One region of the Clostridioides sp. LIBA-2809 genome, then DNA from elsewhere that is predicted to be linked to it. Evidence: riboswitches for the same ligand, from Rfam matches in the RefSeq annotation. Region 1 holds a riboswitch; the other holds the start of a gene.
The links. Region 1 has a riboswitch for lysine ahead of ACTG44_RS08730 (Na+/H+ antiporter NhaC family protein). Riboswitches for the same ligand answer to the same signal wherever they lie in the genome.

Region 1 (4,016 bases):
ATATTTATTTTTTTTTATGTATTAATTTTTTTGTTAAGTTTTTATTATCAATTATATTACTTTTATATTATTAACTTTTATACATATATGTTATATATTAATGTAAAATAATATATTTATTTAATTTATTATTAATATGTCATACAAAACACTAAAAGTAAAGTTATATTGTAATTTACTATATTATGTTAAAGATATATTCATACACACAATAGAATCGTTTGCAATTTTATCTTTGTGAAAAATAAGATTTTGAAATAGAGCATTTTTAAATAAAATTAAACTTATTAAACAGATATATTTTTTATAAGTTTATAAAAAACAGATTATATTGTGACTTTAAATTGTTTATTAGAAATACGTTATTATAGATTTTATATTCTTAACAAATGTCTTAAAATTTATATGTAAACACATTTTCAGACAACAAAAAAAAGCACTTAATGTGCTTTTGTATATTTATTAGAAAATATCTTTAGAAATATATTCATATTGTATTTTGGTTTATTTCTCAAAAAATAAAAACGGGATAGCCCACTCCGAAAGCCAGCAACCCCAGTTTTTTTTTCAGCACAACTAAGCACTGTAGAGTGCGGATGAAGGGAGTCGAACCCCCACGCCAATGGCGCTAGATCCTAAGTCTAGTGCGTCTGCCAATTCCGCCACATCCGCTTATCACTCTTTTATTTTACTATATTTCGCTATTATTTTCAATAACTTTTTAAAATTATCTAAAAACTAACAAAACAATGATAATAAAAGGTGAAATTTATTTATATCCTTATTCTGCAAGTTCTATCTCTGCTTCATCAACTTTCTTACCAATTATTTGAATACCCACAAATATCGCAGCTATAGCCACTGGTAATACTATATATATTGGTAATCCAAATCCAGCTGGTATATATCCAAATACAATAGTGATTATTGCTGTAAATATAGCGTATGGCATTTGAGTATTAACGTGGTCTATGTGATTACAACCAGCTCCCATTGAAGAAAGTATTGTTGTATCTGAAATTGGAGAACAATGGTCTCCAAATATTGCACCTGTTAAAACTGCACTTGTACTTACTATTACATAGGACATATCAGGGTTTAATGAGTATGCTAGTGGTATTGCAAGTGGCATAAGTATACCCATAGTTCCATAAGCTGTTCCAGTAGCAAAAGATATTATTGCTCCTAAACCAAATATTAAACTTGGCAATAAGAATGGAGGTAGTGAGCCTGATAATAAGTGTATTAAAAATTTAGCTGTACCTAATTCTTTTATTACTGAACTCAATGACCATGCAAGTATTAATATTACACCAGTAATTACTAAACTTTTCATTCCATCTATCCAGACATCAATTGCTTCTGATACTGTAAAAATCTTTTTTACTACAGCCATTATAATAGCAACTAAACTTGCAACAAGTGCAGATTGGAATAATGCTCTAGATGCATCAGATGCACTAAATGCTTCTTTTATTGCCCCAAAAGAATATGGTGAATTTGTAAATAGTTGTATTAGAGCTTTATCTTCACCTTCCATTATAGATGTATATCCACTATAATAGAATGATGCTAAAGCAACTATTATTAATGTTCCAATTGGAATTATAGCATTCCACACACTCAATTTCACTCCATTTTTTGGAGCTAAATCATCTAATTCTTCTACGCCTTCATCAAGGTCTGTACCAACTTTTCTACTTCTAGATTTTATCTCAGCCTTTCTCATTGGCCCAAATTCTTTTAATAATAATGCTGATATTACAATAAACGCTAATATTAATATATTATAAAATCTAAATGGTATTGTATTTAAAAATATACCAAATGCATCAACATCCACACTTATACTTTCAAAAGCATCATGTATTAAACCAACTTCAAGACCTATCCATGTAGATATTATGGCTAATCCAGCAACTGGTGCTGCTGTAGCATCTATTATAAAGGCTAATTTTTCTCTTGATATTTTCATTTTATCTGCAACAGGTCTCATCATAGGACCTACTATTAATGAATTAGCATAATCATCAAAGAATACTAAAAGACCCAAAAACCATGTTATAAGTTGTGTACCTTTTGCTGATTTCGCTCTTTTGGCAAGTGCTTCAGCTATAGCCTTAGCTCCTCCCATTTTAGCAACAAGATTTATTACTCCTCCAATTGCTAGAACTTGTAGTATTATTCCTGCATTCCATGGGTCTGATAGCGATACCAAAGCTCTGTCCACTAAATCTAAAAATGATTGTATAAGTGTGGCAAACACATTTATACCACTAGCTTTAATTATAAAACTACCAGAAAGAATTCCTATAAGTAAGGAAATTATTACGTTTTTAGTTATAAATGCAAGTATTATAGCAACTAATGGTGGTATTAAAGTTAAAATTCCAAATTTTTCTGCATTAGCTAGTGCAATAGTGTCTATATCTTCCTCCGCAAAAACCATTACGGTTGACATTATGAACATAATTGTCGTCAGAAAAATAATATTAATTTTTTTATTTCTCATATAAATCTCCCTCTCTTTTTAGTTTTGTGAATTGTACAGGGTATTTGATAAAACTAAAAAAGCCTTAAGTGCTAAACACTCAAGGCTTAAAAATTACAATACATCAACAATATTAAAATAAGTATAATATAATTCCTTAAATGATAGCTCACCACAAATAAACCTGTGACAGTTGTACATATTTTCTATGTACCCCCAGCAATATAATCTTAAAGCATCGATTATAAAACTTCGGCAATATCTCCTTTCCTAATAAATCTCTGTGCTTAACTCATTATTAGTACTGATAGATTATTGCGCCTCTACCCTTCTATTCACTTTTATTAAGTATATTTTGAGTATATATTATTTATTTAAACTTTGCAAGGTGGTTTTTAAAAATCCTTTTTATTTTTTACATGAAATTCCATTTTATTCTGATTTTGTTTAATGGACACTTCTATTAACACACGATTATCTTCTTGTTTAAAACTTCTAATTTAAAGGACTTTTCAAGTTATTGTCGAATTATAAAATTAATTGTACTAAGACCAACAAAAAAATTTTATCAATTATATGGAGGAATTACTTTAATGTTATTAATTTACAATGAAAAGACAAACCCTTACTTCAATTTAGCAATGGAAGAGTATCTTCTTAAAAATCTTGACGAAGACTTATTTATTTTATGGAGGAATGAACCTTCTATAATTGTTGGAAAAAATCAAAATACACTTTCTGAAATAAATTTAGAATATATAAAAGAAAATTCTATACCTGTCGTTAGGAGACAATCTGGTGGTGGAGCTGTATTTCACGATTTAGGAAATATAAATTTTACATTCATAGCTTGCAATAATAATAGCTTTAGTGATTTCAGAAGATTCACTCAACCAATAATAGACTTGCTTAAAACATTAGATGTCAACGCTGAATTTTCTGGAAGAAATGACCTTCTTATAGATGGTAAGAAATTTTCTGGAAATGCCCAGTACAACTACAAAAACAAGGTAATGCACCATGGTACGTTGTTATTTTCATCTGAGATAAACGACCTTTCAAAAGCTTTAAAAGTAAAGCCTATAAAATTTGAAGGAAAGGGAATAAAATCTGTAAAATCTCGTGTAACTAATATAAGTGAACATCTAAAATCTAAAATGGATATACTGGAATTTAAAGATGCAATTATGGATTATTTATCTAAAACTAATATTGATAATACTAATTATTGTTTAAGTAAGTATGACATAGAACAAATAGAAAAACTTACTAAATTAAAATATGAAACTTGGGATTGGAACTTTGGTAATTCACCAAAATATACTCTTTCAAATGAGTTAAAATATTCTGGTGGAAATGTTGAGTTTAATCTAAATGTTGATAAAGGCATAATAACAACTATAAAATTTTTTGGAGATTTTTTTGGAAAACGTGATGTTTCATTTGTGGAAGACAAACTTGTTGGCACAAAGCATGAAGAAAATGCTTTAAGAAATGTTTTAAATTCAATTGAAATAAATGATTA
Region 2 (9,725 bases), 2.0 Mb from region 1:
CATCATCAATAGATTTTCTCATAGCATCTTTTATAGTTGTTATATAATCTTTTATGTCTTTTGGTTCACATTCCAACACAAAATCTACTAAAGTCTTATTATTTTCCTTACACCATTTTACTATTTCATCCATAGTATCTAGGTGATATATACTGTTACTTTTGCTATTTCTCTGACCTTCTTCTGCTATAGTTCCTCCACCTACAGAGTATACAGTCCATTCAGCTGTTACATTTCCTTCTTTATCTAAAGCTTCAAACTTCATTCCATTTGGGTGAAAATCTTTTATAATATCTTCTTCCCAAACAATTTCAACTTTTTTAGGTGCTATAGTTTTTTCAATTATATAGTCAGTTAAGTGACCTTTTCCTGTAGCTGCCAAACTACCATATAATATTGCTCTAAAACTTTCTGCATCTGGGTTTTCATTTTTAAATCTTTCTGCTGCTCTTTGTGGCCCCATAGTATGAGAACTTGAAGGCCCACTTCCTATTTTAAAAAGTTCCTTTAAAGTATCCATATTATTCCTCCTAAATTTTCCGTATTATTACTTATTATTAGATTTTACGCACATATTTATTATAACCTAAATATATTAATTATTAGTTATTAAATTCGCATAAAATTTATTTTTTATTTCCATTTTGGTATATTTTATTAAATTAATATGCATATTTTGAGAATAAAACATTTATTTCAAATTTTTGTAATATTAATATAATATAAATATCTTATTTAAACAGTTAAGATATTAACTATACCTATTAAAATTAATTAATTTGTACTATAATTATTATTGTACTTAAAAAATTAAATTTAGATAAAAAAGGAGATTTGATTATATGTTATTTAAAGGTTCTGCTGTTGCTTTAGTTACCCCATTTACAGAGGATAATAATGTCAACTTTGAAAAATTAGGTGAATTAATCGAATACCACATTGAGAATGACACAGATGCACTAGTTGTTTGTGGAACAACAGGTGAGGCAACTACTATGAGTGAATCTGAAATTTTTGCTGTAATAAAATATACAGTTGAAAAAGTTAACAAAAGAATACCTGTTATAGCAGGTACTGGTTCAAACAATACTATGTTGTCTGTTCATATGAGTCAAGAAGCTGAAAAATTAGGAGTGGATGGTCTTTTAATAATAACTCCTTACTATAATAAGACTAATGAAAAAGGTCTTAAACTTCACTTTGAAACAATAGCAAATAGCGTTAAGTTACCAATTATTTTATATAATGTACCTGGAAGAACTAAAGTAAATATAAAGCCATCTGTTGTGGCTGAACTTGCTAAGATAGATAATATAGTTGCTGTAAAAGAAGCTAGTGGAGATTTAGCTCAAGTTGCAGAAATAGCTAAATTAGTACCTAAAGACTTTGCTATATACTCCGGTAACGATGATACTATCTTACCACTATTATCATTAGGTGGAAGTGGTGTTATCTCTGTACTTGCTAACATATGTCCTAAAGAAACACATGATTTAGTAACTAAATTCTTTGAAGGTGATATTGAAGGCTCAAAAAAATTACAACTTGATATGGATGCTTTAATTGCTGCCTTATTTATAGAAGTAAATCCAGTGCCAGTTAAAACTGCCATGAATATTTTAGGTTTTAATGTTGGAGATTTAAGACTTCCTCTAGCTGAAATGGAAGAAACTAATCTAAATGTATTAAAACAAGAAATGACAAATTTTGGATTTAAATTTTAGCAATATTTATATAAATAAGTTGATTTTTTCTTAAATATGTATTATTATTAGAATAATCAAATTTTAATATCCTATTAACCTAGGGTAGAGGTAGCTGTAACTAAGAGTATCCAATAGTAGCTGGCAGGCGTTAATGATTGGAAAAAGGATTTACAGCCGAAGAAAATATTTCTTGCAATTATATTTTCTGGGATTACACATAACATGTGTAATACTGTCACTTATATTATGAGTGATGAGCTACAGGGTTTACTTTGAGTGATAAATTAGACGTACAAAGTATACCTTTGTACGTTTTTTGTATATAATTAAAGTTGTTAATATAATATTAAAGTTTTTGGATATATAAAAATATTAACATATCTTACTTGTATAACTAAAATCAAATAAAATAATGTTTTAATAATTTAAAATTGGGGTGAATTTATATGAAAAAAGTAAATGTAGCGATAGTTGGTGCTACTGGAATGGTAGGTAGAACATTTTTAAAAGTATTAGAAGAAAGAAATTTTCCAATAGAAAATCTATTTTTATTCTCATCTTCTAAATCAGCTGGTTCTAAAGTAGTATTTGGTGGTAAAGAATATATAGTAGAAGAATTGAAGGAAACTTCATTTACTGATAGAGGTATACAAATAGCATTATTCTCTGCTGGAGGAAGTATTAGTGAAAAGTATGCTCCAATAGCAGCATCAAATGGAATCTTAGTAGTAGATAACTCTAGTCACTGGAGAATGGACCCAGATGTACCTTTAGTAGTTCCTGAGGTAAATCCAGAGGCAATAAAAGAACACAAAGGCATAATAGCTAATCCTAACTGCTCTACTATACAAGCTATGGTTCCTCTTAAAGCACTTGATGATAAGTACAAAATTAAGAGAGTAGTATACTCTACTTACCAAGCTGTATCTGGTTCTGGTGTTAAAGGAGTTGAGGATTTAGAGCAAGGAATGAATGGTAATCCTACTGGATTCTACCCTCATCAAATCTCTTACAATTGTCTTCCTCATATAGATTCATTTACTGAAAATGGATATACTAAGGAAGAAATGAAAATGGTAAATGAAACTATGAAAATACTTGATAACTATGACTTAAAAATAACTGCAACTACTGTAAGGGTTCCAGTAAGAAATGGTCACAGTGAATCTATAAATGTTGAATTTAACAATCCATTTGAGTTAGAAGATTTGGTAAAAACACTTGAAGAAGCTCCAGGTGTTGTAGTAGTTGATAATCCTGCTAAGAATGAATATCCAACTGCTGTAGAATTTGACAATAGAGATGAAGTATTTGTTGGAAGAATAAGAAGAGACTTTAGTGTTGATAATGGTGTAAATCTTTGGGTTGTTGCTGATAATATAAGAAAAGGTGCTGCAACTAATGCAATTCAAATAGCTGAAATGGCTTTATCATACGATTTAGTATAATATGCAAAATTGTATAAATATATAATTTTGTAAAATATTAATAATAACACAAAAACAAGCATTAGAAGTAACTGTAATATAAAACACAAAAATAAAAAAGAGGGGATTGATTTTATATGATATTTAAAGGTTCTGCTGTTGCTCTAGTTACACCATTTACAAAGGATAACAAAGTTGATTTTGACAAATTAGGCGAATTGGTTGAATACCAAATAGCTAATGGTACTGATGCTATAGTATCTTGTGGTACTACTGGTGAAGCTAATACTATGACTGATGAAGAACAACTTGCTACTATTAAGTATGTTGTAGAAAAAGTTAATAAAAGAGTTCCTGTTATAGCTGGAAGTGGTTCTAATGATACTATGCACTCAGTTAATCTAAGCCAAGAAGCTGAAAAATTAGGAGTAGATGCTCTATTAATCATAACTCCTTATTACAATAAAGCTAATAAGTCTGGACTTAAACGTCATTTTGAAACAATAGCTAACAGTGTCAAACTTCCAATTATACTTTACAATGTCCCTGGAAGAACTTGTGTAAATATAAGCCCTAGCCTTATAGTTGAACTTGCTAAAATAGATAATATAGTTGCTGTAAAAGAAGCTAGTGGAGACCTAGGACAGGTTGCAGAAATAGCTAGCTTAGTACCAGATGACTTTGCTATCTACTCTGGTAACGATGATACTATACTTCCTTTATTGTCTTTAGGAGGTCAAGGAGTTATATCAGTACTTGCTAATGTTTGCCCTCAAGAAACTCACGATTTAGTAGCCAAATTCTTTGAAGGCGATATAGAAGGTTCTAGAAAATTACAACTTGGTATGGATGCTCTAATCGCAGCTTTATTTATAGAAGTAAATCCTATACCAGTTAAGACTGCAATGAATTTATTAGGATTCAATGTTGGAGATTTAAGATTACCTCTAGCAGAAATGGACCCAGCAAATTTAGAAGTATTAAAGAAAGAATTAGTTAACTTTGGACTAAAAGTTAATGCATAGTAAAAATTGATGCATGGTAAAAAATAAGTTTGGTCAAAAGTTAGCCCTTAATCATAGGAGGAAATTATGTTAAAAGTTATAGCAACTGGTTATGATGGAAAAATGGGTAAGATTTTAGCCGATACTATAAGAGAAGATAGTGAATTAGAATTAGTTTGTGTTGCAGCTAGAGGTATGGATAGCTGTGAAGGTGACCTTAAAATCTATGAAGATATGAGCACTATAGTTGAAAAAGTTGACGTAGTTATAGATTTTTCTCATCACTCTAATTTAGATAATATCTTATCTTATGTTTTAAAAACTAAGACACCTTTAGTAATCGCTACTACTGGATATAATGATGAAGAAATGAACAAAATACATGAAGCGGCTAAAGTTATTCCTGTATTCCAATCATATAATATGTCTCTTGGTGTAAATGTATTAGTAAAATTGGTTAAAGATGCAGCTAAATTATTAGAAGGATTTGATATAGAAATAATAGAAAAACATCACAACAGAAAAGTAGATGCCCCAAGTGGCACAGCTGTTATGATTGCTAACGCTATAAAAGATGTTTTACCAAACGTTGAAAATAATTATGGTAGATATGGTCGTAGTGCGAAAAGACAACCAAACGAAGTTGGTATTCATGCTGTAAGAGGTGGAAACATTGTTGGTGAACATGATGCTCTATTTGCTGGAGATAATGAAGTACTTACAATAAGCCATCAAGCACAATCTCGTGGTATCTTTGCAAGTGGTTCTATAGCTGCTGCTAAATATTTAGTTAAACAAAAACCAGGATTTTATAATATGGACAGCATGTTAGGATAATAACAATAATATAATGAGAATACACAGTATAACTCAAATATATACAATAGATAAATTTATTTGATACTATGCTTATATAATAAAAAATCTGTAAAATAAAATGTAAATAATGAAAAGTAAGTATATACTAAAATTGATAAATAAGTATATAATAAAAGAAATATAATGAAATACAAGGAGAATTAACAAATGGTAAATTTAAACGATGCTTATGAAATAGCAAGATATATAAAAGAAGTTAAAAAGAAAACACCTGTTAAGGTATATGTAAATACTAACTCTTTACATTTCCAATCAACTGATAAATTTAAAGTATTTGGATGCAATGGTTCTTATATATTTATAGGTGACTATGAAGATATAATGGAAGTATTAGATAAACATGGTAAAGATATAATAGATACTCATGTAGAATACGATAGAAGAAATTCTGCTATTCCTCTAAAAAATACTTTAAGTGAACATGCAAGAATTGAGCCAGGTGCAATAATAAGAGACATGGTTACTATAGAAAAAAATGCTGTTGTCATGATGGGAGCTGTTATAAATATAGGAGCTGTTATTGGTGAAGGTTCTATGGTAGATATGAATGCTGTTATTGGAGCTAGAGGTACTCTTGGTAAAAATGTTCATCTAGGTGCTGGAGCTGTTGTTGCTGGTGTTTTAGAACCACCTTCTGCTACTCCTGTTATAGTTGAAGATGATGTTTTAATAGGAGCTAATGCAGTTATTCTTGAAGGTGTTAGAATCGGTAAAGGTGCTGTTGTTGCAGCTGGTGCTATTGTAACTACTGACGTAGAAGCTGGTGCTGTTGTTGCTGGTTCTCCTGCTAAAGTTATAAAAATGAAAGATGAAAAAACGGCTGACAAGACTAAACTTATGGATGACCTTAGAAATTTAGACTAATTAAATAAGTAATGTATAAGCAAAGGGGTGTCTCAACATGAATTTAATTCATTAGAGACACCCTCTTTTTATAATATTTAATTTATTCAATATAGTTTCTTATTTTTATTCTTGTTTATCCTTATCAAATCCGACTGCTTATTTCCACTATGTTTATTTATTTTACTAAATCTGATTACTTATTTTTATTGTATTTTATTCATTCTTATTCAGCATTTTAAACTATCTTAACTTTACCTTAGATTAATACATCGAACCACTATTTACTACTGGTTGTGCATCTTTATTACCACAAAGAACCACCAATAGATTACTTACCATAGCTGCTTTACGTTCTTCATCTAAAGTTACAACATTATTTTCACTTAAATTAGTTAGTGCCATTTCTACCATACTCACAGCCCCCTCAACAATCTTTTTACGTGCTGCTATTATAGCCTCTGCCTGTTGACGTTGTAACATCGCTGCTGCAATCTCTGGTGCATAGGAAAGGTGAGTAATTCTCACTTCACACACTTCAATTCCTGCAATATCAACTCTTGATTGTAATTCGTCTTTTAATTTATCTGCTATTTCCTGACTGCTACCACGAAGAGATTTCTCATCTCCATCTTCAGACACATCGTATGGATAAAGTCTTGAAACATTACGAATAGTTGAATCACATTGAATAGATAAAAATGTATTATAATTATCCACATTAAACACAGCCTTAGTTGCATCTATAACTTTCCAAATTACAACAACTCCTATTATAATTGGATTCCCTAGTAAATCATTAACTTTCTGTTTTTCATTATTAAGAGTCATCGTTTTTAAAGATACTTTTTTCCCTCTTGGATTAGATGATATATCTACTTTTTCATCAGAAGAAGATTTTGATACATTAATTCTCGATGATGTTGGATTTATTGCTGAACAAAATGGATTTACCCAATAATATCCCTCTTTTTTTATAGTTCCATAATAGTTACCAAACAAAACTAGAACTATAGCTTCTTTAGGATTAATCATTTTTAGACCAAAACATAGGATAAAGTCTACCAGTATAAATACAAGCCCTAAAATTAGCATAAGTGAGCCTATCCCAGCAAAACCATTATCAAGTTTTATTATTCCAAAAACCATGATGCTTATTGAAACTATTAAAAACAAGATAATCATTATCAAAGCCACTACTCCATTAAATGTTTTCGCTTCTTTCTCTTGATAAGTTTTTTCTTCTTTTAACATATCTATCACTCCCATATTCGTGTATTAAGTTAAGATATTTCTAATTTAATAATATCACTTTTAATGCCCTAAATGTTGAATTTAAAGTTAATACTCTAAATTTTCACCTATATATATCTTTAGTATTTTTAATATATCAATATTAATTTTTAAATGCCTTTTATGAAATATGAACTTATATTTAATATATATTAAATTTGAGTACACTTTTTTAAATATCCAGTAAATTGTAACCCTATTATCACTAATATTATTTTATATAGATTATATTAGTGATAAAATAAACTTATAGTAATACAACAAATTTTTATTAATTTCATAGGAGGAATTTATGTTGAAAGTTATAATTAGCGGTTATAATGGAACAATGGGAAGAGTATTAGCAGAATGTGTAAAAAAGGATAGTGAATTACAACTAGTGTGTGGTGTAGCTAGGTCTGCTGATGAAAAAGGTTGTCATGGTGATACAAAACTTTATAAAACAATGACTGATGTAACTGAAAAAACTGATGTCATAATAGATTTTTCACATCATGCAACTTTAGAGCCAATATTATCATATGCACTAAAAAATAATACACCTGTGGTATTAGCCACTACTGGCTATGATGAGAGTGATTTAAACAGAATAGAAGAAGCATCAAAAAGTATTCCTGTATTATTGTCATCAAATACATCTCTTGGAGTGAATATCTTAATCAAATTAGTTAAAGATGCATCAAAAATGCTAGATGGCTTTGATATTGAAATCATAGAAAAACATCACAATAGAAAAGAAGATGCTCCTAGTGGAACTGCTACTATGATAGCAAATGCAATTAAAGAAGTATTACCAGAAAGTATAAACACACATGGAAGATATGGTAGAGATTGTAAAAGAAAAGCAAACGAAATTGGAATACACTCTATAAGAGGTGGTAATATAATCAGCGACCATGACGTTATATTTGCAGGAGATAATGAAGTTCTTACATTAAGTCATCATTCTCAATCTGATGAGGTATTTGCAAACGGTTCTATAATCGCAGCTAAATTCTTAGTTGGTAAACAATCTGGACTTTATAAAATGTCAGATATATTAGGATAGCTTTTTATACATAATAAATCTCAATCTATTTAAATATCCATATTTTAAAATTTGAATACTTAATAGATTGAGATTTTAACATATTTCTAAAGTTTATAACTTCTATCTATTTCTTTTGCATATAAATATTTTCTTATCTATTATTTCACTTATTGATATATAATAATATCTTTTACTATCTTATAGTTTTTTATTTCTCATATAAATTATTGTATTCTATACACTGATACATAACCAGATGGAGAAGTACCTGTTGTTCCTGAGCCAAAGGTAAAACTTAAAGTTATTGCTGCTGCTCTAGCGTCAACTAAAAAACTTAAACTTACACTTACATCTGATGAGGTAAGTGTATTTACTGCTTTTGCTACAAAGTTATTTTGAGCTGTTCCATTAAAGTTAGTTGTAATTGCCATAAACCCTGCAAGTGAAAGCGTAGCACGTATACCAAAAGATACATTATACACTCCTCCAACTGCAAGATTTATAGTACTACTTGTTGGTAAAGTTATATTAGTTCCATTTATAAATGATGAATTAAATGTCACCAATGAATTATTCACTAAGCTTGGAGAAGTTACTGTAAATTGTGCATTATTTGATGCTAATGCTCCAGTTGCCCCTGTGTTTCCTGTTGGACCTGTTGCTCCATTGGCCCCTGTTGCTCCTGTTGCTCCTGTTGCTCCTGCCACTCCATTGGCCCCTGTTGGGCCTGTTGGGCCTATTGCTCCTGCTGTTCCTGCTGCTCCTGTTGCTCCTGTGTTTCCTGTTGGACCTGCTGCTCCATTGGCCCCTGTTGCTCCTGTTGCTCCTGTGGCACCAGCTGCTCCATTAGCTCCTGTTGGACCTGTTGGACCTATTGCACCTGCTGCTCCATTAGCTCCTGTTGCTCCTACTGCTCCTGTTGGACCTGCTGCTCCATTGGCTCCGGTTGCTCCAGTTGCCCCAGTTGGACCTACTACTCCATCTGCTCCTGTCGGGCCTGTTGCTCCTACTGCTCCGGTTGGACCTATTGCTCCATTGGCTCCGGTTGCCCCTGTTGCTCCAGTTGGACCTATTGCTCCATCTGCCCCTGTTGCTCCTGTCACTCCAGTTGCCCCTACTGCTCCATTGGCTCCGGTTGGGCCTGTTGCTCCTACTGCTCCTGTTGGGCCTATTGCTCCATCTAGACCTGTTGCTCCTACTGCTCCGGTTGGACCTACTTCCCCATCTGCTCCTGTTGGACCTGTTGCTCCTATTGGACCAGTAGAACCTGTTACTCCATTTAATCCCGTTGCTCCTGTACTTCCTGTTGGACCTGTTGCCCCTGTATTTCCTGTTGCTCCTGTTTCTCCAGTTACTCCATTGGCTCCTGTTGCTCCAGCATTTCCTGTTGGACCTGTTATTCCATTGGCTCCTGTTGCTCCTGTATTTCCTGTTGCTCCGGTTGGGCCCGTTGCTCCTGTTGCTCCAGCATTTCCTGTTGGACCTGTTATCCCATTTGCTCCTGTATTTCCTGTTACTCCGGTTGGACCTGTAGAACCTGTTA

Region 2: linked by a shared signal. The riboswitch ahead of ACTG44_RS17985 (aspartate-semialdehyde dehydrogenase) and the one ahead of ACTG44_RS08730 (Na+/H+ antiporter NhaC family protein) in region 1 are both predicted to bind lysine.

The regions. Positions count from the first base shown of each region.
Region 1 covers NZ_CP197004.1:1,822,849-1,826,864, reverse strand. The annotation lists tRNA gene ACTG44_RS08735 (tRNA-Leu) at 592-672, opposite strand; gene ACTG44_RS08730 (Na+/H+ antiporter NhaC family protein) at 782-2,512, opposite strand; lysine riboswitch at 2,649-2,825, opposite strand; gene lplA (lipoate--protein ligase) at 3,085-4,016, shown strand, end outside.
Region 2 covers NZ_CP197004.1:3,807,004-3,816,728, forward strand. The annotation lists gene ACTG44_RS17975 (L-serine ammonia-lyase) at 1-520, opposite strand, end outside; gene dapA (4-hydroxy-tetrahydrodipicolinate synthase) at 843-1,724, shown strand; lysine riboswitch at 1,802-1,975, shown strand; gene ACTG44_RS17985 (aspartate-semialdehyde dehydrogenase) at 2,153-3,154, shown strand; gene dapA (4-hydroxy-tetrahydrodipicolinate synthase) at 3,271-4,158, shown strand; gene dapB (4-hydroxy-tetrahydrodipicolinate reductase) at 4,225-4,974, shown strand; gene dapD (2,3,4,5-tetrahydropyridine-2,6-dicarboxylate N-acetyltransferase) at 5,164-5,880, shown strand; gene ACTG44_RS18005 (SPFH domain-containing protein) at 6,124-7,113, opposite strand; gene dapB (4-hydroxy-tetrahydrodipicolinate reductase) at 7,445-8,200, shown strand; gene ACTG44_RS18015 (exosporium protein) at 8,407-9,725, opposite strand, start outside.